Linked DNA regions of Modestobacter italicus. The protein of the gene in region 1 interacts with the protein of each later gene in a pairwise test. Links are inferred from orthologs where the notes say so. Each region holds a gene or a part of one and is shown on either strand. Other genes may lie near its edges. The genes, in order: rpe and eno.

Region 1 (3,093 bases):
CACCGGCACGGCACCGACGCGATGTTCATGGCCCTGCTGCGCCGGACGGTCTGAGGCACCGCCCCGGGCGGCTCAGTACTCGACCCGGAAGTCGCCGATCAGGGTGACCACGTTGCCGTCGGGGTCGGTGACCGAGGCCAGCTGGACGCCCTTGGTCACCGTCTGCGGGTCGTCGGCCACCAGGTCCCGGGCGCGCAGCTCCGCCAGGTGCGTGGGCAGGTCGTCGACGGCCAGGTTGAGCAGGGACCGGCCGGCCCGGTCGGCGTCCACGTGCACCTGGACCCAGCCGTTGCCGGTGACCCGCCACTCGGCGAGCGTCGGCATCGGCCGGTTGTCCGGTGCCCGCCCGAACAGCCGCTCGTACCAGGGGACGGCGGCGTCCAGGTCCGACACCGGGACGACGGCGAGCAGGCGGTCGACGGCCATGACGGGTCCTCTCCTCGGTTGCTGCCAGGAGGACCGGCGCCGGGCCGTGGACTCATCGACCCGGCGGCGTTCCCGCGGGAACGCCGCCGGCCCTGCCGGGGGACGCAGCGCAGCCGGCCCGGTGCGCCGTGTGACGCCTGCCCCTCGGGTCCCGGCCGGCAGGTTTGCCGGGACCCCGACCCGTCGATGCAACGAGCCCGCCCAGCAGTCGGCGGAGGCCGGCGGCCGGGGGTGGCGATGGCGGACGGGTTCACCGTGGAGGTGCGCCACCGCGACGGCATCGTGCTGGTCGTCGCCCGGGGTGACCTGCGCGGGGACGCCGAGGCGCTCGGCAACCTGGTCGGCCTCACGCTGCGCGCGCTGGACGACCAGCCGGCGGTGATCTCGATCTGCGACGTCTACGTGCACCACGCCGACGGCCTGGCCGCGCTGCGCTGGCTGCTGCGCCAGCGGCCGGCGGGGGCACCGACCGTCGTCATCGCCCGGTCCGCGCAGCGGCGCCGGCTGCCCGGGCTCTTCGGCGGTCAGGTGGCCTGGTACCCGGCCGAGCTGCACACCCCGTGGATCGGCGTGGCCGCGTCGCTGTCCCACCGGCGGCGGCACCTGACCGGGGACCAGCTCACCGACCCCGGGGAGGAGCAGATCAGCCGGCTGCTGTGGGCCGCCGCCCGCGAGCGCGCCGTCGCCGGCCCCGGCTGACGGCGCTCGACGGGGGGCGGGGAGGGGGCCACCTACGATCTCCTCCGTGTCCCGGGAACCCATGATCGCGCCCAGCCTGCTGTCCGCGGACTTCGCCCGGCTCGCCGACGAGGTGCAGCGCATCGCCGACGCCGACTGGGTGCACGTCGACGTCATGGACGCCCACTTCGTGCCCAACCTGACCCTGGGCCTGCCGGTCGTCCAGGCCATCCAGCGGGTCAGCCCGGTGCCGCTGGACTGCCACCTGATGATCGAGGACCCGGAGCGCTGGGCGCCGGGCTACGCCGAGGCCGGCGCCCGCAACGTCACGGTGCACGCCGAGGCGTGCAGCGACCCCCGCGCCGTGGCGCGCGACCTCCGGGCCGCCGGTGCGCTCGCCGGGCTGGCGCTGAAGCCGGGCACCCCGCTGGAGGCCTACCTCGACGTGCTCCCGGAGTTCGACACCCTGCTGGTGATGACCGTCGAGCCCGGCTTCGGCGGCCAGTCCTTCATGCCCGAGGTGCTCCCCAAGGTCCGGGAGGCCCGCCGGCTGGTGCAGACCGGTCACCTGCAGCTGTTCCTCGAGGTCGACGGCGGCATCAACGCCGACACGATCGGTGCGGCCGCCGAGGCCGGTGCCGACGTGTTCGTGGCGGGCTCGGCGGTCTACGGCGCCGAGGACCCGGCCGCGGCGATCGCCGGACTGCGGGCACTGGCCGCCCGGTGACCCCCGCCGAGCAGGCGGCCATGGCACGCGCCCGGGAGCTCGGGCTCCGGGTCCTGGGCACCACGAGCCCCAACCCGCCGGTGGGCGCGGTGCTGCTCGACGCCGCCGGCACGGTCGTGGGGGAGGGCGCCACCTCGCCGCCGGGCGGACCGCACGCCGAGGTGCAGGCGCTGGCGCAGGCCGGCGAGCGCGCCCGCGGTGGCACCGCCGTGGTGACCCTCGAGCCGTGCGCGCACACCGGCCGCACCGGCCCGTGCGCCGACGCGCTGGTGGCCGCCGGGGTCGCCCGGGTCGTCGTCGCCGTCCCCGAGCCGACCCGGCTCGCCGGGGGCGGGGCCGCGCGGCTGCGTGCGGCCGGCATCGACGTCGAGCTCGGCGCCGAGCAGGCCGAGGCGGAGCTCGGCGCGCTCGCCGCCTGGCTGACCGGCGTCACCGAGCACCGGCCGCACGTGGTGTGGAAGGTGGCCAGCACGCTCGACGGCCGGGTCGCCGCCGCCGACGGCACCAGCCGGTGGATCACCGGACCCGAGGCCCGGGCGGAGGTGCACCGGCTGCGGGCCGGCTGCGACGCCGTGCTGGTCGGCTCCGGGACGGCGCTGGCCGACGACCCCCAGCTCACCGTCCGCGACGCCGAGGGCCGCAACGTCGAGCGCCAGCCGCTGCGCGTGGTCCTCGACCGCCGCGGCCGGGTGCCGGCCACCGCCCGCGTGCACGACGACGCCGCCCCGACCCACGTCAGCCGCGCCGCGGACCCGGCTGCCCTGCTCGCCGAGCTCCACGACCGCGACGTCCGCCGGGTGCTGCTCGAGGGCGGCCCCACGCTGGCCGCGGCGTTCCTCGCCGCGGGCCTGGTCGACGAGGCCGTGGTGCACGTCGCACCCCAGCTGCTGGGCGCCGGGACCCCGCTGGTGGGGGACCTGGGAATCAGCACGATCACCTCGGCGCTGCACCTGCACGTCACCGACGTCACCCGCCTGGGCGGGGACGTGCAGATCCGGTTGCGGTCCACCCGGCACACTGGGGGGCCAGGACCGACCGGCGGAGGGAGCTGAGGTGTTCACCGGCATCGTGGAAGAGCTCGGCACCCTGGTCGTGCGCGAGGACGGCGCGGACAGCGCGGTGCTGCGCATCCGGGCGCGCAGGGCGCTGGAGGGGGTCGCGCTGGGCGACTCGATCGCGGTCAACGGCGTCTGCCTGACCGTCACCGGCGTCCAGCCCGACGACGACGGCAGCGCCGTGTGGAGCACCGACGTGATGGCCGA
Region 2 (3,276 bases), 2.3 Mb from region 1 along the record:
CCACTCCCCCATCTCGGCGACCGCGCGGTCGCCGATCGGGTTGACGCCGGGGCCGGCGGCGAGCGCGTGCCCGGCGAGGGCGTGCAGGCACTTGACCCGGTCGGGCATGCCGCCGGCGGTCGCCCGGGTCGGGAGCACGTCGCGGTCGTCGCGGGTGGCCAGGTAGGACTCGTGCGCCGCGCGGTAGCCCGCGGCCAGCTCCGGGTCGGTGGCCAGCTCGTCCTGCCACTCCCGCATCCGCCCGGCCGACTCCAGCCGGCTGGCGGCGGCGGTGGCCCGCGGGCAGGTGAGGTAGTACAGCGTGGGGAACGGCGTGCCGTCCTCCAGCCGGGGTGCGGTCTCCACGACGTCGGGCTGGCCGCACGGGCAGCGGTGCGCCACCCCCACCAGCGCACGCGGCGGCCGGCCGAGCTGACGGGCGATGACGGCCCGCTCGTCAGCCGTGACGGGCGGGGAGGGCGGGGCGGGGCTGCTCACCCGACGAGTCTGCGGCAGGCACCCGAGCGCCCGCGCACGGCCCCCTCGCAGGGGCCCGTGCCGCGCGTCAGCGACGGGGTCGCTCAGCCGTCCGCGGCGGCGACGGAGCCGAGCAGGCCCTCGTACCAGGGCACCGGCGCCTCCGGGTCGACCGCGTCGGACGGCGCCGAGGCGCTGTCGCCCGGGTCGCCGGCGTCGCCGACGATGACCAGCCGGTCACCGGGCAGCACGTAGGTCAGCCGCTCCCGCGCCTGCTGGGCGATGTAGGCGGGGTCGGACTGCCGGTCCAGCTGCGCCTGCAGGTCGGCGGCGCGCCGGGTGAGCTCGTCGTGCTCGGCGGCGAGCTCGGCGAGCTCCTGGCGGCCGGCCACGTACTGGCGCAGCGGCCCGGCCAGGGTCAGCGCCAGCAGCAGCACCAGGGCGCCGAGCATGACGGCCCGGCCGGTGAAGCGCGGGCCGCGGCGGGGGGTCGTGCTGCGGGCGGCGCTGCGGGTGGTGCGTCGTCCGGGCCGGCTGTCGGCCGACCCGCGGGAGCCGGCCCGCACCGGCCGTGACGAGGCCCGGCGGCGGGTGCCGCCGGACCTGCCACGACGGGGGCGGGCCGTGCTCATGCGCTCAGCTGCGGGCGGCGAGCCGCGGGAAGGCGGCGGCGCCGGCGTAGCGGGCGGCGTCGTCGAGCTCCTCCTCGATGCGGAGCAGCTGGTTGTACTTGGCCACCCGCTCGCTGCGGGCCGGGGCACCGGTCTTGATCTGCCCGCAGTCCAGGGCGACGGCGAGGTCGGCGATCGTGGTGTCCTCGGTCTCGCCCGAGCGGTGGCTCATCATCGAGCGGTAGCCGCTGCGGTGGGCCAGCGTCACCGCGTCCAGCGTCTCGGTGAGCGTGCCGATCTGGTTGACCTTGACCAGCAGCGCGTTCGCCGCGCCGCGGGCGATGCCGTCGGCGAGCCGGGCCGGGTTGGTGACGAAGAGGTCGTCGCCGACGATCTGCACCCGGTCGCCCAAGGCCTGGGTCAGGGCGACCCAGCCGTCCCAGTCCTCCTCCGACAGCGGGTCCTCGATCGAGACGATCGGGTAGGCGTCCACCAGCCCGGCGTAGTACTCGGTGAGCTCGGCCGAGCTGAGGGTCTTGCCCTCGAAGGCGTACCCGGCGTCGCTGTGGAACTCGGTGGCGGCGACGTCCAGGGCGAAGGCGATGTCGGTGCCGACGGTGTAGCCGGCGGCCTGCACGGCCTCGACGATCAGGTCGAGGGCGTCGCGGTTGCTGGGCAGCGACGGGGCGAAGCCGCCCTCGTCGCCCAGGCCGGTGGACAGCCCGCGCTTCTTCAGCACCGACTTCAGCGCGTGGTAGGTCTCGGTGCCGACCGCGAGCGCCTCGGCGAAGGTCGCCGCGCCGATCGGGGCGATCATGAACTCCTGGACGTCGACGTTGCTGTCGGCGTGGGCGCCGCCGTTGAGGATGTTCATCATCGGCACCGGCAGCAGGTGGGCCGAGGGACCGCCGACGTAGCGGAACAGCGGCAGGCCGGCGGACTCCGCAGCGGCCTTGGCGACGGCGAGGCTCACGCCGAGGACAGCGTTGGCGCCGAGCCGCGACTTGTCGGGCGTGCCGTCGAGGTCGATCAGCCGCTGGTCGAGCAGCCGCTGCTCGGACGCCTCGAAACCGACGAGCTCAGGGCCGATCACATCCAGGACGCCGTCGACGGCCTGGGTCACGCCCTTGCCGTTGTAGCGGTCACCGCCGTCGCGCAGCTCCACCGCCTCGAAGGCGCCGGTCGAGGCGCCGCTGGGCACGGCGGCCCGGGTGATCGTCCCGTCGTCGAGGGCGACCTCGACCTCCACGGTGGGGTTTCCGCGCGAGTCGAGGATCTCTCGCGCGCCTACGGCGTCGATGCTGGCCACGGACCGCAGCCTAGCCAGCCCGGCCGCCGGTGCGGGACACCGCTGCGGTGAACGTCCGGGGACGACGGCCGGACACCTCGGCCGAGCTGGGACGATGGCCGCGATGACGCCGCCGACCTCCCCGCCGCCACCCCGCCCGCACCGGCGTGCGGTCCGCCAGCTCCTCCTCGGCCTGGTGCCGCTGCTCGTGGTCGGCCTGGTGCTGCTGGTCGCGCTCGCGCTGCGGCTCGGGGACGTCCGGGCACCGCTGGCCGCCGACACCGCGACGGCGACCGCGACCGTGACGGCGGTGGGGACGGCGCCGGACGGGCGGGGGCTCGACGTCTCGTTCACCGACGCGGACGGGACGCCGCGCACCGGCGTGGTCGAGCTGGAGCGGGCGCTCGACGTGCCGGTCGGCGCCGAGCTCGCGGTGCGCTACGACCCCGACGACCCGGCGGACGCCACCCGGGTGCACACCGACGGGGACGCCGCCTCGGCCGCGGTGAGCGACGTGGTCTTCGGCCTGCTGGCGGTGACGGTCGTGCTGCTGGCGGCCACCGCGCTGACCGCCGCCCGGCTGCTCGGGCGCCCCCGGTTGCGGTCCCGCCCGGCGCTCCGGCTGACCGCGACGCACGTCGTCGTCAGAAGGGGGCTGCTGGTGCGCAGCTGGCTGGAGGTCGACACCTCGGCGGGGCTGCGCTGGCTGCCGGTGCACTGGGCGCCCGAGCTGGACCGGCTGGTCCCCGGCGCCCGGATCGAGGTGCGCGGTGACCCGGCGCGGGACCGGCTGGTGCTGCCGGTGGTCGAGGGCGCCGAGGTCTGGCCGTCGGGGCGGGTGCGTGACCGCGAGCCGCGCGGCGAGCTCCGCCAGGCCGCCGTCGACCCGGCCGCGACCGAGGTGGGGCTGGCCCGGCAGGC

What was found.
Region 2: the proteins of rpe (region 1) and eno interact in binary tests that used the Escherichia coli proteins (3 or more experiments, as listed by UniProt). The link is inferred for Modestobacter italicus from one-to-one orthologs.

Annotation. Positions count from the first base shown.
Region 1 is NC_017955.1:3,286,396-3,289,488, reverse strand. Bases 217-3,001 are described here. They hold rpe (ribulose-phosphate 3-epimerase), read left to right. Parts: upstream 217-1,171; coding sequence 1,172-1,831; downstream 1,832-3,001. Other genes in these bases: MODMU_RS15715 (riboflavin synthase), read left to right, coding at 2,885-3,001; ribD (bifunctional diaminohydroxyphosphoribosylaminopyrimidine deaminase/5-amino-6-(5-phosphoribosylamino)uracil reductase RibD), read left to right, coding at 1,852-2,883; MODMU_RS15730 (hypothetical protein), read left to right, coding at 664-1,125; MODMU_RS15735 (VOC family protein), read right to left, coding at 217-426. Outside these bases: MODMU_RS29595 (RsmB/NOP family class I SAM-dependent RNA methyltransferase), read left to right, coding at 1-54; more of MODMU_RS15735, read right to left, coding at 73-216; more of MODMU_RS15715, read left to right, coding at 3,002-3,093. UniProt on the Escherichia coli protein: Catalyzes the reversible epimerization of D-ribulose 5-phosphate to D-xylulose 5-phosphate.
Region 2 is NC_017955.1:980,605-983,880, reverse strand. What follows is about bases 235-3,202. They hold eno (phosphopyruvate hydratase), read right to left. Parts: upstream 2,377-3,202; coding sequence 1,093-2,376; downstream 235-1,092. Other genes in these bases: MODMU_RS04685 (DUF3592 domain-containing protein), read left to right, coding at 2,480-3,202; MODMU_RS04695 (FtsB family cell division protein), read right to left, coding at 561-1,088; MODMU_RS04700 (DUF501 domain-containing protein), read right to left, coding at 235-477. Also shown: more of MODMU_RS04700, read right to left, coding at 1-234; more of MODMU_RS04685, read left to right, coding at 3,203-3,276. UniProt on the Escherichia coli protein: Catalyzes the reversible conversion of 2-phosphoglycerate (2-PG) into phosphoenolpyruvate (PEP). It is essential for the degradation of carbohydrates via glycolysis.